Regions from separate parts of the Robertmurraya mangrovi genome, predicted to be linked through region 1. Evidence: a T-box and tRNA genes for the amino acid it is inferred to sense, from the RefSeq annotation. Region 1 holds a T-box; the other regions hold tRNA genes.

Region 1 (7,291 bases):
TACTAATGCTCGGTCTTTCCAGAGTGAAGAGTTCCTATTCATATCAAGATTTAGTTGTTCTGCGATTTTTGGCAACATATTGTAGCGGTAGTCATCGGCTAAATTCCTTGCCCCAATTTCTGTGCCCATATACCATCCATTAAACGGGGCTGCCGTATAGCGAATCCCGCCGATTTCTAGACACATATCAGAAATAAGAGGAACCGCATACCATTTTACTTGTAATTCCTCGAACCAGCTAAGCTCAGGGTGATGAATAGAAACCTCTAAAACATGTGTCTTAGACAAAGGAAATGGTTTTGGTGAAGACTCATTTATTTGAATCACTAGTGGTAAAACATCAAATGGAGTCCCTTCTCCTTGCCAACCTAGTTCCTCACACTTTTTCGTTAGAGCAATAGATGCTGGGTCACCTATAACACCATATTCTGTTTCATATCCAGCATAACGAATCAACTGATGGTTCCAAATTCTAATTCTATTTTGATCTGATTCTTGTTTAAAAATAGTAATAGTAGGTCTAATTTGTCCATTGTTTGTAGCGAATTGAATATGGTCTTCTAATGCCTCAAATATGTCCGATTCTGTATTTAGATTTCTCTTATCTCGAACGGTCAAACTGTCCCAAAACAGTCTTCCAATACAACGGTTGCTGTTTCTCCAGGCCATTTTAGCACCATGTTCTAATTCCTCAAAGGTATGTTCATAGTACCCAAATTCAGTAATCTTTTCTTTTATTTGAAGTATTCTAAGATTTATTTCATCATCGTTCTTGTGCAACTCTTTATAACAAGTAGTTATAAATTGTTCTGCTTCAGCAAGCAATTGATCTTTCAACTGCTGAGCCCCCTATCTACATAAAAACTAACAAAATTATCCCCATCTTATTTCAGAATGAACGAACTTGTCAAACCTCCGTATGCCTTGCTAGATTTCAATGCTTATAAACATGCATGGTTATGTCCCATTTTATATATCTAACTCTAATTCAACGAGTTAACTATACGTTGAACAATTTCTTCCCCGCTTAATATCTTCTCTCCTCCACCTTGGGCTTGGGTTTCGTTTCCTCCACCTTTTCCGTTAATCAATGGAAGAATATTTGCAACAAGGGCTTTCATATTAACAGCTGCCTCTTTACCTCTGCTACACACAATCTGGATTTGATTTTCGTTTTCGGAAATTAAGAACACATTTAACTCTTCCTTTTTTGATACCAGTATTCTTGCTTGTTTTTGGAGTTGTTGGATGGTTCTTCCTTCATAAACTTGGCCAACAATTTGATGTTGATTAATGATTGAGGACTGATTTAGTAATAGGTCCGTCTCTAAATGAAGTAATCGGTCAGTTGATTCTTCTAATAGCTTTTCAAGTTCCTTATTTTTATCTAAAAGTCTTCCAACGGCTAGTTCCATGTCTTGTTCAGGTGCATTTAATTGTTGGGTTAGTTTGGATAAGACTTGGTGTTTCTGATAAAAATGCTTTAACACTCGATTACCGCAAATAAACCCAAGGCGAACTTTTTTCTTCTGTCTCTCCCAATCAAGAATTTTTATAGATGAAACTTGGCCTGTTGAGCTTGGATGAGTTCCTCCACAACCGTTGTAATCAAATTCAGGTATGATCACTAGCCTTATATCTTCTGTAACGGTTGGTTTCTTTCTTAAAGGATATTGTGTAACTTCCTCTAAAGTAATCCATTTCGTTTCAATCGGTCGGTTCTCTAATATTATTTGATTTGCTAGTTTCTCAGCTTCACGAACTACTTCTTCTGTTAATTCTTCTACATTCAAATCAATGGTTAGTGTTTCATTTCCTAAATGGAAGCCGATTGTTTCCATGTCAAAAAGCTCCGCGAAAGCAGCAGAGAGAATATGTTGTCCTGCATGCTGCTGCATGTGATCAAATCTTCTCTCCCAATTGATTACACCAGACACTTCAGCTTTACCCTCTAATGGTCTATTTATGTAATGTCTTATCTCATTGTCAACTTCTTCTACGTTTATCACGTCAACTCCATCTATTTGACCTGTATCAAAAGGCTGTCCTCCACCAGTTGGATAAAATGCTGTTTCCCCTAAAACAACATATGTATGGCCATTCTCATCTTCTTGCTGTTTTAATAATTTTGTTGAAAATGATTGGATATAAGAATCTTCGTAATATAATTTTTTCATCGATAATCTCCTTAATTGGGGTCAGTCCCCCTTTATTACATTAAAGGGGGACTGATCCCGTTTTCTAATACGCTTTAGCCCAGTAAACTAATTTTTCGGCTTCTTTACCGCAACATACACAGTTACTAGAAACTTTCTCTTGTTCAAATGGGATACATCGTGAAGTGGCACTTGTTTGCCCTTTGATTTGATCTTCACAATCTTTATCGCCACACCACATTGCTTTGATAAACCCTGGGTTGCTTTCAAGATTTCCTTTAAATTCATCCATATTGGTTGCTACTGTTGTCTTCTGTTCACGTAGCTCTCTTGCTCTCTCATACAGATTTTGCTGTATATCTTCTAACATTTGTGGAAGTTTTGTTTCTAGTTCTGCCATTGGAACAAACGTTTTTTCACCCGTATCTCTTCTTACTAGAACAACCTGTTTGTTCTCAATATCTTTTGGTCCCACTTCTAAACGTAGCGGAATCCCTTTCATTTCGTGTTCATTAAATTTCCAACCAGGTTTTTTATCACTAGCATCTATTCCTACTCTGGCAATTTTAGAGAGAGTCGCTTTCAAATGATAGGCAAAATCAAGTACTCCCTCTTTATGCTGAGCAATTGGAACAATCATCACTTGAGTTGGTGCCACTCTAGGAGGAATAATTAATCCTCGATTATCACCGTGAACCATGATCATGGCCCCGATAACTCGAGTAGTGAATCCCCAAGAAGTTTGGTGCACATATTGTAATTCTCCCGTTTGGTCACTAAATTGAATCCCAAATGCTTTAGCAAAGCCGTCTCCTAGATGATGGGAAGTTGCTGATTGTAAAGCCTTTCCATCATGCATCAAACTTTCCACCGTATAAGTAAACTTAGCACCAGCAAATTTTTCTTTTTCCGTTTTTTGTCCCTTTAATACTGGTATCGCTAATACATTTTCAAGTACATCTGCGTATACCTCTAGCATTTTCGTTGTCTCTTCATGGGCTTCCTCATCCGTTGCGTGACAAGTATGCCCTTCCTGCCATAAAAATTCTAAAGTACGAAGGAATGGCCTTGTTGTCTTTTCCCATCTTACTACGTTACTCCATTGGTTATAGAGCTTCGGTAGGTCTCTATAAGAATGAATAATATTTTTATAATGCTCACAGAATAGTACTTCCGAAGTAGGACGTACACACAAACGTTCTACTAACTCTTCAGAACCTCCATGAGTCACCCAAGCTACTTCTGGTGCAAACCCCTCAATATGATCCTTTTCTTTTTGTAATAAACTTTCAGGAATAAATAAAGGCATATAAACATTTTCATGACTTGTTTCCTTAATCCGAAAATCTAATTCATTTTTTATGTTCTCCCATAGAGAATAACCATAAGGTCGAATAATCATAGATCCTCTTACACTTGAGTAGTCAATTAAGTCTGCTTTCGTAACAACATCTGTGTACCATCGTGCAAAATCCTCGTCCATGTTCGTAATCTCTTTAACAAAATCCTTAGCCATCTGGCTTCACCTCATTATTCTCATTATTTTATTCCTTCAGCTAGAAAAATAAAAAAGCCCCACTTCATAAATAGGGACCAATAATTTGGCGGTACCACCCTAATTTATAAAGCGAGGCTTTATACACTCTTTCACTCTAACGGATTTATTCCGCTCTATCTTCACTTGTTTCGATAGAGAACTCAAAGGCAGGTTCAAATGGTATCTTTAGAAATCTCCCAGCAAGTGATTTCCTCTCTGTAAAAGATCTTACATTTTACTAATCCTTATCAACGTTTCGTATATTTTTTTCAAAATTATATATATAGATGAATATATTGTCAAATTGAATTTTACATTGTCCACTCTTTATGCTTTAGAAACCTCACTCAGTTCATAGTAATGAATTTTTGCAGGTCGATAAACAAAAATACACAAAACGATTGAGATGACGATAGAAATTCCACTAAAGACTAAGCATATAAACTGAAGGCTCAGTATTTCTGCTAGAAAACCTAGCATGAGGGTGAAAACAATCTGGATAATAGCTTGTATGAGATTCGTAGTGGAACTAAAACGCCCCATCATATTGATTGGAACATTATTTTGGAAAAATGTCATATAACCAGTATTCGCAAATGCAGAAAACACTCCAAATATGATAAATCCAACAGCCGCTAAAAACAGTGTGGACGATGAATAAAAGACGAAATAGCCCCCTGCTGTGAGAATCATACCTAATCCTATAAACATTCTTAACGAAATCTTATTTGCTACAAGCGTTGCTGCAGAAGACCCTGCTAAATAGGCACCTCCAGCAATACTCAAAAGTAAACCATAATCTCTTTCGGTTAAGCCTATAACTCCTTTAATAAACGTTGCTTCTTGAGAGTCTAACGCAAAACCAATTAATGTAGCTATTTGAAATAGTAAATAAATAAAACTAAAATAGCCGGCTGTTTTACTAAAATGAAGGACGGATTTCCAATCTTGAGAAACATGAGCTAGAGTGATTCGCTCTCTTTTGCCTTCCGTTTGATTATCAACATTAGGTAAGTAGTAAATAATGAGTGCACAAACTATAAATGAAATCGCGTTAATAAAAATACAAACATCAATACTTGTATACATAATGAGTAGACCAGAGATACTTGGTCCCACTAAAAATGCCCCAGATGATGTAAAACTAAAAATGGAATTAAAACGCTTCCTTTTTTCTGGAGGAACTAGCTTGGTCATATAGGTAGTTGAGCTTGGTCCAAATAAGGAACCAGCGATGTTTACGATAAACATTAATACATATATTCCCCATAAAGAATTAATAAATGGGATACACCCAATGAGTATTCCTCTAACAACATCGGTTATAATCATTAAATGTCTATTATTCATTCGGTCAATTAGACTTCCTGACCAAGTATTGGTTACGAGGACAGCTAATGGCCTTATGATAAACAGGCCCGCAACAGCTGCGGGTGATCCTGTTAAATCCAGAATTAATAGGTTAATAGCAACAAAATAAATCCAGTTTCCAAGATTCGAAACTCCAATGCCGGATATAAGTAATAATGGGTTTTTCCAAGTTTGCATATTTTCATTCTCCTACATTATACTGCCCGATTAATTTTTTGAGTTTTCCCCTCCTGACAGACGCCAATAACTATAGATAAAAATAAACATCATTATAGAAATGATAGTAGACATCCAATCTAATAGAATAGGAGCCCTCTTATTTACCTCAAACAAAATGATTCCATCTCCAACTTTGTTACTTACGCTAAATAAAACTCCGTAACATACATTCAACCCCCAGTGAATGCCCGTTGTCATCCAGATGGAATTAGTTTTATAAATGGCATATGTTAGGCTCAGTCCTAAAGCGATAGAAAATATTGTATTTTGAACGCTAAACCCAGCAAACCAAATGTCATCAAAGGAGTAAATCAAAATCGACAATATGAAAATTAAATATATGGGTAGTTTCCCTTTTAAAGAATTAAACACTAGGCCCCTTACAATCATGTCATTTATTAATGAACCTAAACCAAACCCAACTAATACTACTATTAAAATAAGGCCGCTTTCTGTAAAAGATTTCATACTGATATATTCATATTTATTAAAAACAAAACTCAAAATGTATAAAATGGCCCAACTAATAAAGCCCGTAGCAAATCCTACTAGTATTAACCCATACCACCCCTTAAAAAACTTTACCCCATACAATTCTAGGCCAGATTTAAAAAGTTTTTTACTTACTATAAGTGCAATCGGAAAAAAACTAACTAAGTGGATGAATCGTAGGATATCATTCATGGGAAACAACTGTGGAACTAAATTAAAATATAAACTTAAAATAAGGAAGGCTAAAAGAAACTTTTTCATTAGTAACTCCTGATATATGTTTTATATATTACTTCTCTAAAAGCAGCTCATTCTCCTTTTTTCATCATCTCTTATTGGGTGCTGATACTTTCTTTATAAAACCAACTAAAAAAACCTCTTACAATCCATAGGGTGAAAAATACACTAATCCAACTGTAGTACCATTCCCAATGGATATATTTAATTAAATCTGTATACTTTTCAAATATAATTTCCGGTATGATGATTCCCGTTGTAAATAGGGATATATAATATATTTTCGTCAGTAGTCTTCTGTTAGATGGATAGTAGAGGTTAAAAAACATACTTATTGCGGGGAAAACTAAAAACTCAAAGGTAAAACTAGAACGATTCACATGGGCTAGTTCTCGTATAGGATATTCAATCCACTTTAACTCAACAACAAGTAATCCTAAGAACCACCCTAAAAACTGTAAAAACAAAAAGGAAATACTGGCTTCCTTTCTCCTATCTTTAGGGACAAAGAATAATGACCCTAAGGTTACTAACCAAACTATATATAGAATGATCCATTCTATACTCATATTGATTCCACCTTATTTTTTTTAGTGTACTCACTATCCATTAACCACGTAATATATTTTCTACATAACCAAAGTTCAACAGTAAAATTCAGGGCACTTCTAGTTAAACTCTCTTTAGTAACATCCATTATTTCAGTAAAATATCCTATGACACCCATGATGAATAAAATAAATGTGACAGTAAGTATATAGTGAATTATCCTATATATTTTCCTTTTTGGAAAAAGCAACTGAAAGAACACGGCTATTGTGGGAAAAACCATGTATTCCATAGAAAAGTTTATCTTTGTAGCGTAGGGAAATTCTCTGAATGGTGCTTCTAGTAAACCGAAGTATGTTAACCCGATGCTAAATAGCCAAGTTAAGAAATGAAAGAACAGAAACACAGCAATAGATTCCCTTATTCTTTTTTTGGGGACAAAGATAATCAACATGAGAGGCAATATAATCCAAATAAGGCAAGTGGTCACTACTTCGATAGACACTGAATGATCCCCCTAGTGAAAATTGGCCTGTATTAATCTTTAAGTATTCCAAATTATTTTATACACTATGCATTCTTTAATGAAGATTAGGAATAAAAAGGGCTGTCCAAATAGTCAGATAAATGACACACTGGACAGCCCTAAAATATTTCAGTTTTCAGCAGTTAATAGATCTGTTGATTTCCGTTCCAGGCACTTCGCTTTCCGCGGGCGTGCCGGGGAGCC
Region 2 (7,291 bases), on a different contig from region 1:
CACTTCACAACTAGTAGCCGAGGTTTCAAAAGCGGGCGGGCTAGGTATGATTGGAGCGGGTTACATGACCCCTAGCAAATTAAGAGAACAAATTAGAGAAATTAAGCTGCTAACCTCCAATCCGTTTGGAGTCAATCTATTTGTTCCAAGCGAATTCGATTTTACCGAAGAAGAGGTTCAGTATGCTAGCCAAAAAATGCAGCCTATTCATGATGATTTTCAAATTCAACTGTCATTTGATTTTCCTACTGAAACCCAACTTTTCGAAACGTTCAGCGAACAAATTCAAGTTGTCATAGAAGAACAGGTGCCAATCTGCTCTTTTACCTTTGGTGTTCCTAAAGAGGATGTGATTCTTAAGCTAAAACATCAGAACATTATCCTAATGGGGACTGCTACGACTGTTCGAGAAGCTTTGGATAATGAAGATAGAGGAATGGACATCGTTATCGTTCAAGGGAGTGAGGCCGGGGGACATCGAGGAAATTATTTGGGTGGTGTTCAAGAAAGTTTAATTGGTCTAATGTCGCTCATTCCACAAGTTGTAGATAGTGTAAGCATTCCTGTTATAGCAGCTGGGGGAATTATGGATGGGAGAGGTGTAATGGCTTCTCTTTGTCTAGGGGCAAAAGGAGTTCAAATGGGTACCGCGTTTTTAACCTGTGTTGAAAGTGGTGCTAATGCTGTTCATAAAGAAGCAATTTTTCATGCTAGTGAAGATGAGATCGTGTTAACTCGTGCCTTTTCAGGTAAATCGGCAAGGGGGATAAAAAATCAATTTATTTCGGATATGCAAAAACATGAATCAAATCTTCCAGTATTTCCTGTACAAAACACACTGACACAAAAAATGAGGTCAGCTTCAACAGCACAAAGCAATCCAGCATACATGTCACTCTGGTCCGGGCAAAGTCCAAGATTAGCGAAGGTCCAAACAGTGGAAGCGTTGATGCACAATATAATGGAAGAAGTAAATAAAATTAGAAGTAGGACATTACTTTAATAGAAGTGGTGTGTTTTTTATCGAATAGTAGAGACAAACATACCGTTGAATTCATTATAATGAAGTGACATCTTTGGGTGACTTGGATGAAGGCCCATTCATATAAATTGAAGTACATTCTTTTCCCATAGGCATATGATATTTTCGTAAGGCCTTTTTCCAATTTTTATAAGTGGAAAGTTTTAAGATAGGCTCTTATTAAAAATCTGTGGAGGGAAAAAGATGTATTTTATGCCCAATATGTATTCATATCCTTATTACGCTAGTGGTATCACTCCGACAACTGATTTAAGTATGTTGAGATATTCTCAAGAAGATTACCACCAAGCTGCTGAGTCGTTGCTTGGAGCTATAAAAAGAGAGGCTTCAGCAATGGAACTTCATAGAGAGTTAGCTCATTTTGCTCCAAATCAAGAGCATAAAAGTGAAATTCTACATTCAATAGAAAAGAAGCAAGCTCATTTGATGCAGTTCACGAATCTCTATATTCAATTAACTGGATCTCATCCGATGTATCAAATCGAGAAAACTCCTTTCCAAAGTTACAGAGACGGATTACAAAAAGCATATAATAAGGAAGTTGAAAGCTACGGCGAATATCATAAAAACTATTTACTGCATCAACAGCCTCAGCTTCAAAATGTATTTTTGAGAGCGTTAACGGATGAACATGAAAGTGCCACAAGGTTTGGTTATTTAAATGAGTCCATGTCAAGTCGTGCTACCGATTTCGGTAAACAACCCTTTGTCGTTAATATAGAGGAGGCAACAAAGCAAAATAATACATTCCGTACAGCTATATGGACAGGAACCCACTTGCAATTAACATTAATGAGTATTAATGTTGGCGAGGACATAGGTTTAGAAATACATCCGAATCTTGATCAATTTTTACGTGTAGAACAAGGGCAGGGCATGGTTTTAATGGGTGATCGAAAAGAACAACTTAATTTCCAACAAAAAGTATCTGATGGTTACGCCATTATCATACCTGCAGGGAAATGGCACAATTTAATTAATACAGGAAAAGAACCACTAAAGCTGTACTCCATTTATGCACCACCACAACATCCATTTGGAACCGTCCACGAAACGAAAGCAATTGCTATGGCTGCTGAAGAGGAACATAACCATTAATAATAGAAGTAAAATGTTAGGATGAGAAAATCTCGTCCTTTTTTTAAATTTAAATAGTCTTGTGAAAATGAATGAAATGATGGATAATTCTCAGAAACAAGATTAGAACCACTAATGAGGTGAAAGTATGGATGTATTTCTCCAAAGACCGTTTCATGAAGAACAATCTTTTAGAGACATTATTAGAGGGAAGAAGAGTTTAGTTGTTTTCCTTAGGCACCCTGGCTGACCGGTTTGTCGTGAAATGCTTACGCAGTTGCGTGAGAGATATAGCGAATTAACATCTACAGGATTTCAAGTTATCGTTATTACTCCTTCTATTGGTTCCTATTTAGAGCAGTTTGAACAAGCTTTTGGCCCATTCCCATTTCCGGTTTATGGCGACGTTAAACGAGAGCTATATAGGAGTATGGGGCATAGGACAATGAAAAAATGGAAGTTACTTTCTAAGGCTTTAAAGGCATTTTTGATGCAAGGGTCTAAAACTTTCTTTCCAGAACATCTAGAACAGAAAAAGCTTGTCCAAAAGGCAATGAAAACCCATGATGTATATATACAAGGGGGAACATGGGTGTTTGATGAAAAAGGAAACACCCTCTGGAATCATATAGATACAGCTCCTGAAGACCATGCATCAATAGATAGGATACTTTCCGTATTAAATAAATTCTAAAAAAGCAGTGAGAGGCCGTTTTCCGGATCTCACTGCTTTATAAAGGGAAAAATAAATCATGCGATAGATTTATTTTAAGAAAGTACTTGGCATTACAACAGCAACAACTTCCCCACGGGCACATAGCGTATCATTGGCATATACCTCAGTATGTATTTTCCATCTCTTTGGATGTATTTCTTCAATCGTACCAATTGCTTTCAGTGGAACATCTTGTGGGGTAGGCTTTAAAAAGTCAACGTTAAGTGAAGCTGTTACAAACCTAGGCAGTTCAGTTCCGTCTCCAATTTCATGTCCATTCTTACGATGTAGAGCAAGTGCGGCAGAACCTGTCCCGTGACAATCTATAATTGAAGCAATCATTCCTCCGTAAATAAATCCTGGTATACCCATATACTTTTTCTCTGGGGTATAAATCGTAACTGTATTTTCCCCTTGCCAACCTGTACGAAGATGATGACCATCTTCATTCAAACGACCACATCCATAACACCAAGCAAAATCATCTGGATAAAAATCTTGAATCGCTTTAACCACTGTTTCCTCCATTACTTCTCCCCCTAATAAAATCATTGAAAATTTAAAATTTTTCGTCTTTATTGTAACATATTCTGTTCAAACGGTAACTAGTGGTTGCTGTTTAAACTTGGTTTATTATGAGATTTTTAATTTAATTTAGTGTAAAAATCCACCAGTATTGATTTATTTAAATTATATTGACTTCTTTGAGCTCTACTAGTAAGATAATAACTCTCGCAGGAAATGAGTTGCGAGACTGAAATTAGTCTTGACACAAACAACTAGATTTGATAGTATTTATAACTGTTGCTGTGAAGTAATTTAGTAATAGAAACTTTTTTTGGAGGATTAGCTCAGCTGGGAGAGCACCTGCCTTACAAGCAGGGGGTCGGCGGTTCGATCCCGTCATCCTCCACCAAAACTTTTTTGCGGAATGTTAGTGGAGCAAAAAGAATTTTCCTTATTTTCTTAATTTCCACGTAACGTAGTGAAGTAAAAAAGTTACTTCTTTAAATTATTGAGAGCCATTAGCTCAGTCGGTAGAGCATCTGACTTTTAATCAGAGGGTCGGAGGTTCGAGTCCTCCATGGCTCACCAAATCTTTTTGCGTAAGCAAAAAAGATTCCCTTATTATATTTTTGCTATAGCAAAAAGAAGTTTCCTTAATTTTTGCGATATCAAAAGAAGTATCCTTATTATTGTTCTTTTCGATAGCAAAAGAAGTATCATATTTTATTGCGGGTGTGGCGGAATTGGCAGACGCACTAGACTTAGGATCTAGCGCCGCAAGGCGTGGGGGTTCGACTCCCTTCACCCGCACCATAATATTTTATCTTATGACTAGAAAATTAATATAATGCGGAAGTAGTTCAGTGGTAGAACACCACCTTGCCAAGGTGGGGGTCGCGGGTTCGAATCCCGTCTTCCGCTCCAAATGAAAGTGCCGGGGTGGCGGAACTGGCAGACGCACAGGACTTAAAATCCTGCGGTAGGTGACTACCGTACCGGTTCGATTCCGGTCCTCGGCACCAAGTTTTTTCAATAATGATAAATAAAAAGTATTGCGCCCGTAGCTCAATTGGATAGAGCGTCTGACTACGGATCAGAAGGTTATGGGTTCGACTCCTTTCGGGCGCGCCATTATTATCAAGCAGTTACAACTAGATATCGGGGAGTAGCTCAGCTTGGTAGAGCACTTGGTTTGGGACCAAGGGGTCGCAGGTTCGAATCCTGTCTTCCCGACCATTGAATCAACTTAAGGGGACTCAAATCAGCGTAGTGGAGTGAAAAAGGAAGATTCCCTTAATTTTATTCTTAACGTAGTGGTGAAAAGAGAATTTACCTTAATATATCTTGGCGGTGTAGCTCAGCTGGCTAGAGCGTACGGTTCATACCCGTGAGGTCGTGGGTTCGACTCCCTCCGCCGCTACCATATTATTTTTTGGAGGTATACCCAAGTCCGGCTGAAGGGATCGGTCTTGAAAACCGACAGGCGGGTCAAACCGCGCGGGGGTTCGAATCCCTCTACCTCCTCCATTTATTTATGAAAATTGAATAGTATTTTAATATACGGCTCAGTAGCTCAGTTGGTAGAGCACGTTGAATAAGCTGCTTGAAGATGCATCCAGCGTACCGATTTGAATGACTTCAATGTTTTTTCATCCTCGTAAATCGGGACGAAGGACGGAGCTAAAATATGGTTGAATAGTGATTAAATATACGGCTCAGTAGCTCAGTTGGTAGAGCACGATGAATAAGCTGCTTGAAGATGCATCCAGCGTACCGATTTAAATGACTTCATTGTTTTTTTCATCCTCGTAAATCGGGACGAAGGACGAAGTAAAAATAGGTTGAATAGCGTTTTTGAATACGGCTCAGTAGCTCAGTTGGTAGAGCACGATGAATAAGCTGCTTGAAGATGCATCCAGCGTACCGATTTGAATGACTTCAATGTTTTTTCATCCTCGTAAATCGGGACGAAGGACGGAGCTAAAATATGTTGAATAGTGATTAAATATACGGCTCAGTAGCTCAGTTGGTAGAGCAAAGGACTGAAAATCCTTGTGTCGGCGGTTCGATTCCGTCCTGAGCCACCATGTATTACGGCGATTGTGGCGAAGTGGTTAACGCATCGGATTGTGGTTCCGACATTCGTGGGTTCGATTCCCATCAGTCGCCCCATATTTCTTTTTTTATTGGGCTATAGCCAAGCGGTAAGGCATCGCACTTTGACTGCGACATGCGTTGGTTCGAATCCAGCTAGCCCAGCCATTTATTTATTTGCGGGTGTAGTTTAATGGTAAAACCTCAGCCTTCCAAGCTGATGTCGTGAGTTCGATTCTCATCACCCGCTCCAATTGGGGCCTATAGCTCAGCTGGTTAGAGCGCACGCCTGATAAGCGTGAGGTCGATGGTTCGAGTCCATTTAGGCCCACCATTAATTAGTTGTATAATTACTAATTAATTGATTATACTATTTTTGTATTAATTATTCCCCAGTAGCTCAGTGGTAGAGCAACGAGCATTACTTCACTGAATTAACTACGAGTTGTACCCATCGAGCTTCTTCTTGTAGTACATTCTGAGATGGGGACATTCGGCATAGCTTGATTAACTTTAGGGAATTATATTAACTATTCCGCAGTAGCTCAGTGGTAGAGCATTCGGCTGTTAACCGAACGGTCGTAGGTTCGAGTCCTACCTGCGGAGCCATACATATTAAATCAAGACACTAACTGAAAATAGTTAGTGTCTTTTTTGCGAATGGTTGAATCTAAAGTTGTTTGTTTCTTCAATATTTTGTAGTATTTAAGTAAAGAAATGTGAAAGGAATCATCTATGCTTACAACTCAACACTTGCTCTTTAACTTCTCTATGTTGATTGGGATTTTGTTTGTCTATCACTTGTGGTCCGATCGTTTTGGAAGGAAAACCTCTAAAATTATATGGTTTCACGTTTTATTTGGAGCACTTGTTGTATGTTTTATTTTTAGTTTACCAGTGAATCATGAATTCAGGTTTGATTTACGCGTAATACCTGTAATAGTTTCAGGGTTGTATTTTAATATGGGATGGATTTTCGTTGGTCTGACGATGTTATTACGAGCTGCATTTGGCATTGATGGTGGGTTTTACGTTACTGCTGTAGTCTATTTTCTTTTAGGACTAGCTATGCATGTTTTGCATCCTTGGTTTATCCAACAGCATTCGTCTAGAAAAATAATGGTTGCTATTATGTTAACATTAAGTACTCATGTTGGTTCTCTAGCAGGTATTTATCTGTACGATCCAGTTAGTGAAATGAGCGTATGGCTACCATTTTTATTGGTACCACTTATGGGTATAAGTATTTTTGTATATATGTTAGAGTACATCACTCATACCGACCAGTTAAGAGAACAAGTTATCCAAGCGAGAAAAATGGATGCGATGGAACATTTAGGTGCGGCTATATCACATGAAATTAGAAACCCTTTAACCTCTGCCAAAGGATTTTTACAACTAGTCCAAGAAAAAAAGGAGCTATCCGAGGAAACGAGGGGGTATCTCAAAATAGCTTCAGAAGAATTAAATCAGGCTGAAAAAGTCATTCAGGATTATTTAACATTTGCGAAGCCTTCTTTGGAAGAAGTAGTGGAGCTAGATGTTTATGCAGAACTGCGGTATGTCATAAATACCGTACTTCCATTGGCGAATCGCCATTCGGTGAATATTAAAAAAGACTTTTTTCCTGTTCCAGCCATCCAGGGGGATCGTGCAAAATTTCGGCAGTGCTTGTTTAATGTGATTAAGAATAGTATCGAAGCAATGCCAAGTGGAGGTACGCTCTTACTGACAACGATGTCCACTGAAAAAAGTACCTTAATTATTGTACAGGACAATGGAATGGGAATGACAAAGGAGCAGATTGCACGTATTGGAGAACCTTATTACTCGACAAAAGAAGGAAATGGAACTGG
Region 3 (6,055 bases), on a different contig from region 1:
TGCGGAAGGGATAAGTGCTGAAAGCATCTAAGCATGAAGCCCCCCTCAAGATGAGATTTCCCATAGCGCAAGCTAGTAAGATCCCTGAAAGATGATCAGGTAGATAGGTCAGAGGTGGAAGCATGGTGACATGTGGAGCTGACTGATACTAATCGATCGAGGACTTAACCACATTATTGGTGATTACTCGAATTCTTCTTCTTCAATCATTATCTAGTTTTGAAGGCATAACTATGATTTTTCACGATAGTGAAAAGATCAATCCTTCTAAATTACATAGTCTGGTGGCGATAGCGAGAAGGTCACACCCGTTCCCATACCGAACACGGAAGTTAAGCTTCTCAGCGCCGATGGTAGTTAGGGGCTGTCCCCTTGTGAGAGTAGGACGTCGCCAGGCGAACATTTTCTTTTAAAAAAGTGTTGACTGTAATTAAAGAAAATGCTATCCTAATATAGTTCCTCTTAGAGGTAATTAATCTAGGCCCATTGGTCAAGCGGTTAAGACACCGCCCTTTCACGGCGGTAACACGGGTTCGAATCCCGTATGGGTCACCAATTTTTTTTACGGAACGTAGTGGAGTAAAAGCAACTTTTTTTATGGAGGATTAGCTCAGCTGGGAGAGCACCTGCCTTACAAGCAGGGGGTCGGCGGTTCGATCCCGTCATCCTCCACCATTTTTTTCACGTTACGTAGTGAAGCAAAAAAAAAATATATCGTGCCGGTGTAGCTCAGTTGGTAGAGCAACTGACTTGTAATCAGTAGGTCGTGGGTTCGACTCCTATCGCCGGCACCATAATAGTATGAGCCATTAGCTCAGTCGGTAGAGCATCTGACTTTTAATCAGAGGGTCGGAGGTTCGAGTCCTCCATGGCTCACCAAACTTTTTTGCGATGGCAAAAGAAGTTTCCTTAATTTTTGCGTAAGCAAAAGAGATTTCCTTATTATGTTTTTGCGTAAGCAAAAGAAGTTTCCTTAAATTACATTGCGGGTGTGGCGGAATTGGCAGACGCACTAGACTTAGGATCTAGCGCCGCAAGGCGTGGGGGTTCGACTCCCTTCACCCGCACCATATTTTTCTTTCTAGTAAACACTTTACCAAAAATAATGTAACGCGGAAGTAGTTCAGTGGTAGAACACCACCTTGCCAAGGTGGGGGTCGCGGGTTCGAATCCCGTCTTCCGCTCCAAAAATATGCCGGGGTGGCGGAACTGGCAGACGCACAGGACTTAAAATCCTGCGGTAGGTGACTACCGTACCGGTTCGATTCCGGTCCTCGGCATTTAACTTTTTTGCAGAAGCAAAAGTAGTTAGTATATACACTAGTACTTAATTTGCGCCCGTAGCTCAATTGGATAGAGCGTCTGACTACGGATCAGAAGGTTATGGGTTCGACTCCTTTCGGGCGCGCCACTATATTTAAGTAGTTAACAACTAGATATCGGGGAGTAGCTCAGCTTGGTAGAGCACTTGGTTTGGGACCAAGGGGTCGCAGGTTCGAATCCTGTCTTCCCGACCATCAATTTTATGGGGCCTTAGCTCAGCTGGGAGAGCGCCTGCCTTGCACGCAGGAGGTCAGCGGTTCGATCCCGCTAGGCTCCACTTAGATTTTTTCACGGAACGTAGTGGAGTGAAAAGAATCTACCATAATAATTTGGCGGTGTAGCTCAGCTGGCTAGAGCGTACGGTTCATACCCGTGAGGTCGTGGGTTCGACTCCCTCCGCCGCTACCATAATTTAAACTTTATTGGAGGTATACCCAAGTCCGGCTGAAGGGATCGGTCTTGAAAACCGACAGGCGGGTCAAACCGCGCGGGGGTTCGAATCCCTCTACCTCCTCCATTTTTAAAAAGAATATCTATAATACTATTATCGCGGGGTGGAGCACGGTCGAATATGCTTATTCGATTACTCTACAGCGCACCGATTGAGCCACTTCTTGAGATGCTTTCTGAAATCGAGGCGGTTTATCGGAATAGAAAATGCTTAACAAAGAGCATCTGCAATCTAAAACAAATACTATTATCGCGGGGTGGAGCAGTCTGGTAGCTCGTCGGGCTCATAACCCGAAGGTCGCAGGTTCAAATCCTGTCCCCGCAATAATCCATCTGGTCCCGTGGTGTAGCGGTTAACATGCCTGCCTGTCACGCAGGAGATCGCGGGTTCGATTCCCGTCGGGACCGCCATACTATATAATACTCGTTTAATTTGAGAAATTAATATGAAATATACGGCTCAGTAGCTCAGTTGGTAGAGCACGATGAATATACTTCTTGAAAAAACATCCAGCGTACCGATTTGAATTACATCTTTGTCTTTCCATCCTCGTAAATCGGGACGAAGGACGAAGCAAAACATATTGAATAGTATTTCAAAAAACGGCTCAGTAGCTCAGTTGGTAGAGCAAAGGACTGAAAATCCTTGTGTCGGCGGTTCGATTCCGTCCTGAGCCACCTTTTATTTTGGAGGGGTAGCGAAGTGGCTAAACGCGGCGGACTGTAAATCCGCTCCTTAGGGTTCGGCGGTTCGAATCCGTCCCCCTCCACCATTTTCTTATTTAGGGGTATAGTTTAAAGGTAGAACGAAGGTCTCCAAAACCTTTGGTGTGGGTTCGATTCCTACTACCCCTGCCAGAGTGAATTATGGCGGTTGTGGCGAAGTGGTTAACGCATCGGATTGTGGTTCCGACATTCGTGGGTTCGATTCCCATCAGTCGCCCCATAAAAGTTTTACTGAATAATCTTTGGGCTATAGCCAAGCGGTAAGGCATCGCACTTTGACTGCGACATGCGTTGGTTCGAATCCAGCTAGCCCAGTTATATGGCGGCATAGCCAAGTGGTAAGGCATAGGTCTGCAACACCTCTATCCCCGGTTCAAATCCGGGTGCCGCCTCCAAAAAATAATGCGGGTGTAGTTTAATGGTAAAACCTCAGCCTTCCAAGCTGATGTCGTGAGTTCGATTCTCATCACCCGCTCCATATGGGCCTATAGCTCAGCTGGTTAGAGCGCACGCCTGATAAGCGTGAGGTCGATGGTTCGAGTCCATTTAGGCCCATCATATACAATTAGTGAGATTAATACTAACTATTCCGCAGTAGCTCAGTGGTAGAGCATTCGGCTGTTAACCGAACGGTCGTAGGTTCGAGTCCTACCTGCGGAGCCATACATAAATTCTAAAGCTAGGTTCTATACCTAGCTTTTTTTGTGCTTTTTCTAACCTCTACTTTAAAGGAATTCAAACTTAACAAGTTATCTAGGATAAAATCTGCATCAATCAGTAACTAACTGTTGCGATACTCCTGAATTGATTGAATATATCTTCCAGAGCCTGTACAAGTCGAGCATTCTTTCTTATAGAAGAAGTATTTTTTTAAATATCCACTCCCATTACATTTATAACAAATTCCAACTAACCTCATGTTTATTCTCCTTATATATACTAATAAAAATATTTCCTTAAACTAGTTTAGATATTCATATTTATTTGCTAAGCGAGAACGTATAGATTCCGCTTAGTTATTCTAAATATGTGACTCATTTTAGAAAGTTAACTTTTAAACTTGAAATATGCCCATGTTCAATAATTAGTCATAAAGTAATAGTTTTTTTGAATTATTGAAGGAGATATGAACAGGTACGTAGAACTAGATTTGTGATGGAGAGAAATTGCTTAGGGAGATGACAGAGATGGAAAACAATTTGAGAGTATTAATATGTGACGACTCCGCATTAATTCGAAAAAAACTAAGAAGTACATTAGAAAAATGTAAGTGTAGTGATATTATTGAGGCAGAGAACGGTACGGTTGCTGTTGAAATGGCTATAAAACATTCACCTGATTTAATCTTCATGGATATTGTAATGCCTGATAAGGACGGAATTGAAGCATTAGAAGAAATTAAAGCTTCAAACCAAGAAATTAAGGTGGTAATGGCATCTTCTGCAGGTACTAAGGAACATCTAAAAAAGGCATTAGAGAAGGGTGCCTATGATTTTATACAAAAGCCAATTACATTAGAGGCAGTTACTAACTTAATTGAAAGAATACTGCTTGAAGAAAAGGAGGGAAGTTTAAATGTTTAGTCAATACTTCGGCCATTATCTATTGAACCGTGGGTATATAACTAGTGAACAGCTAAAAGATGCACTTGAATTACAAAAATCTGTTCATGTTAAGTTGGGTGTACTTGCTGTAGATGAAGGTTATATGACTCCATTACAAGTAGAAGAAACTCATCTTAAACAAACACAGATGGATAAAAGATTTGGTGAAATAGCAATCGAATTAGGTTTCTTGACGAATGACCAGTTAGAGGGTATGCTTACTGCTCAAAAACAAAATCATTTATTATTAGCTCAAGCTTTAGTGGATCGAGAGTATATGACTATTGAACAATTCTCACTAGCTTTAAACGAATATAAGAATGAAAATAGCCTTTCTGATGATAAATTTGAAGCAATCAAAAATGGGGATATTGAAGTTCTAGTAGAAAATTTAGTTCATATTGAGACAACTTCCTTAAAAGAACTTTATAGAGATTATTTATCCTTATTTATGAAAAATTTAATCAGGTTTATTGATGACCAGGTTTACCTTGAGGCTTACAATTCAGAGCAAGAAGTTAACAAGGAATGCTTTGTTCATCAAGAGATTACTGGTCAAACTCCATTGTTTACAGCAATATCTTCTAATACAGAGATTTTCCTAAAAATTGCTTCCATTTATGCAGAAGAAGAATTGACTGAAGTAAATGAATTAGCTGCAGCATCAGTAAGTGAATTTTTAAACTTACATAACGGTATTTTCTTAGTTAATATGTCTAATAAAGATATCGAGCTAAATATGAAACCGCAGAACTTTAGCCAAAATACTTTTGTAGATGGAATACAGCAAGGAAATATATTTACCGTTCATTTGTCAAAAGGGTCGTTCAACATCATTCTTTCTGAAAATCCAGAACTTATTCAAATTAGTTCTACAGAAGAAGCCGAGGTAGTTAAATAATCGTTTTTTTAACTAAAAGAGTCAGCCCAACAAAAGGGCTGACTCTTTTACTAAATGTATCTATAGAATTTACTAGTAGTAATAATCTAATAATCCCTTTATGCTTTTAATGCTTGAATTTGTAGGTCAATTTTTACTTTATCTCCAACTAGTACTCCACCAGTTTCTAAAGCAGAGTTCCATGTAAGTCCATAATCGCTTCTATTAAGCTTTCCAGCTACACTAAAACCTACTTTTTCATTTCCCCATGGGTCTTTGCCTGAACCTTCATAAGTAACAGAGAATGTTTCTTGCTTAGTTACACCGTGAAGAGTTAGTTCACCAGTCACATTATACTCATCATCATCTGTTTTTACAATTTCAGTTGATTTGAATGTCATGGTAGGGTGATTCTCTACATCAAAGAAGTCTGCTGAACGAAGGTGGTTGTCACGGTCTTCGTTACGTGTATCGATGCTTGCAATATCAATATTAAACTGAATAGATGCAGATGTTAGATCAGAAGGATCAGCCTCAACTTGAGCATCAAAGTTTTTAAATGTACCTTTTACGTTAGCAATCATCATATGTTTGATTGAAAAATCAACACTGCTATGTGCGTTATCTACTGTCCAATTAGTTTTACTCATTAGTTTCATCCACCTTTTTATAATTTATCTTTAATTCGAGATAATTGATTTCAAGATAAATTATAAAATGAAACTAACTTTTCGTCAAGTATGTTTTTAAAGGTTCTTTCGTGCCGGTAGTAGGACTATCTAAACATTAATGTGGAATCACTTGTCGGAGTAGGAAGGTATTGGGGAGAAGTAGAAAGTAAAAATAAAAAAGCTAAGACCAGGTGCTTAGCTTTCAAATATATTAATATTTAATTTAGTCTATATTTACCAGTCTTGTGTAGTTTCAAGTAATTTGTCAATTTCAATAATTTTGAGCCTATAACTACAATCGTCCTCAGCTAGTTCACTGGTAGCTTCCAATAATTCATCAATATCTGTTTTCACTAAACGCATACCTGAACCTCCTTAAAAAATCGTCAAGTTTAAATGCT

What was found. A T-box is a leader RNA that pairs with one kind of tRNA and senses whether it is charged. The one in region 1 lies ahead of proS (proline--tRNA ligase), so its partner is inferred to be a tRNA-Pro.
Region 2: it encodes a tRNA-Pro, which carries the amino acid that the T-box ahead of proS (proline--tRNA ligase) is inferred to sense. The anticodon was not compared.
Region 3: it encodes a tRNA-Pro, which carries the amino acid that the T-box ahead of proS (proline--tRNA ligase) is inferred to sense. The anticodon was not compared.

The regions. Positions count from the first base shown of each region.
Region 1 covers NZ_JAXOFX010000003.1:344,526-351,816, reverse strand. Annotated here, with positions in the region: gene SM124_RS07370 (nitric oxide synthase oxygenase) at 1-837, opposite strand, end outside; gene SM124_RS07365 (alanyl-tRNA editing protein) at 984-2,177, opposite strand; gene proS (proline--tRNA ligase) at 2,242-3,672, opposite strand; T-box leader at 3,742-3,954, opposite strand; gene SM124_RS07355 (MFS transporter) at 4,021-5,241, opposite strand; gene SM124_RS07350 (CPBP family intramembrane glutamic endopeptidase) at 5,272-6,036, opposite strand; gene SM124_RS07345 (CBO0543 family protein) at 6,108-6,581, opposite strand; gene SM124_RS07340 (CBO0543 family protein) at 6,578-7,015, opposite strand.
Region 2 covers NZ_JAXOFX010000009.1:100,049-107,339, reverse strand. Annotated here, with positions in the region: gene SM124_RS14455 (NAD(P)H-dependent flavin oxidoreductase) at 1-1,003, shown strand, start outside; gene SM124_RS14450 (cupin domain-containing protein) at 1,226-2,140, shown strand; partial or broken gene SM124_RS14445 (peroxiredoxin-like family protein) at 2,382-2,813, shown strand; gene SM124_RS14440 (PaaI family thioesterase) at 2,883-3,362, opposite strand; tRNA gene SM124_RS14435 (tRNA-Val) at 3,675-3,750, shown strand; tRNA gene SM124_RS14430 (tRNA-Lys) at 3,854-3,929, shown strand; tRNA gene SM124_RS14425 (tRNA-Leu) at 4,070-4,154, shown strand; tRNA gene SM124_RS14420 (tRNA-Gly) at 4,191-4,265, shown strand; tRNA gene SM124_RS14415 (tRNA-Leu) at 4,275-4,363, shown strand; tRNA gene SM124_RS14410 (tRNA-Arg) at 4,396-4,472, shown strand; tRNA gene SM124_RS14405 (tRNA-Pro) at 4,501-4,577, shown strand; tRNA gene SM124_RS14400 (tRNA-Met) at 4,688-4,764, shown strand; tRNA gene SM124_RS14395 (tRNA-Ser) at 4,776-4,868, shown strand; tRNA gene SM124_RS14390 (tRNA-Phe) at 5,353-5,428, shown strand; tRNA gene SM124_RS14385 (tRNA-His) at 5,438-5,513, shown strand; tRNA gene SM124_RS14380 (tRNA-Gln) at 5,529-5,603, shown strand; tRNA gene SM124_RS14375 (tRNA-Gly) at 5,615-5,688, shown strand; tRNA gene SM124_RS14370 (tRNA-Ile) at 5,693-5,769, shown strand; tRNA gene SM124_RS14365 (tRNA-Asn) at 5,970-6,044, shown strand; gene SM124_RS14360 (ATP-binding protein) at 6,171-7,291, shown strand, end outside.
Region 3 covers NZ_JAXOFX010000001.1:5-6,059, forward strand. Annotated here, with positions in the region: partial or broken rRNA gene SM124_RS00005 (23S ribosomal RNA) at 1-172, shown strand, start outside; rRNA gene rrf (5S ribosomal RNA) at 281-397, shown strand; tRNA gene SM124_RS00015 (tRNA-Glu) at 481-555, shown strand; tRNA gene SM124_RS00020 (tRNA-Val) at 600-675, shown strand; tRNA gene SM124_RS00025 (tRNA-Thr) at 719-794, shown strand; tRNA gene SM124_RS00030 (tRNA-Lys) at 804-879, shown strand; tRNA gene SM124_RS00035 (tRNA-Leu) at 986-1,070, shown strand; tRNA gene SM124_RS00040 (tRNA-Gly) at 1,113-1,187, shown strand; tRNA gene SM124_RS00045 (tRNA-Leu) at 1,195-1,280, shown strand; tRNA gene SM124_RS00050 (tRNA-Arg) at 1,335-1,411, shown strand; tRNA gene SM124_RS00055 (tRNA-Pro) at 1,441-1,517, shown strand; tRNA gene SM124_RS00060 (tRNA-Ala) at 1,528-1,600, shown strand; tRNA gene SM124_RS00065 (tRNA-Met) at 1,655-1,731, shown strand; tRNA gene SM124_RS00070 (tRNA-Ser) at 1,748-1,840, shown strand; tRNA gene SM124_RS00075 (tRNA-Met) at 2,025-2,098, shown strand; tRNA gene SM124_RS00080 (tRNA-Asp) at 2,109-2,184, shown strand; tRNA gene SM124_RS00085 (tRNA-Phe) at 2,379-2,451, shown strand; tRNA gene SM124_RS00090 (tRNA-Tyr) at 2,463-2,546, shown strand; tRNA gene SM124_RS00095 (tRNA-Trp) at 2,558-2,631, shown strand; tRNA gene SM124_RS00100 (tRNA-His) at 2,644-2,719, shown strand; tRNA gene SM124_RS00105 (tRNA-Gln) at 2,743-2,814, shown strand; tRNA gene SM124_RS00110 (tRNA-Cys) at 2,821-2,894, shown strand; tRNA gene SM124_RS00115 (tRNA-Gly) at 2,904-2,977, shown strand; tRNA gene SM124_RS00120 (tRNA-Ile) at 2,981-3,054, shown strand; tRNA gene SM124_RS00125 (tRNA-Asn) at 3,088-3,162, shown strand; gene SM124_RS00130 (response regulator) at 3,687-4,082, shown strand; gene SM124_RS00135 (cyclic di-GMP-binding domain-containing protein, MshE-related) at 4,075-5,004, shown strand; gene SM124_RS00140 (YceI family protein) at 5,103-5,633, opposite strand; gene SM124_RS00145 (hypothetical protein) at 5,889-6,017, opposite strand.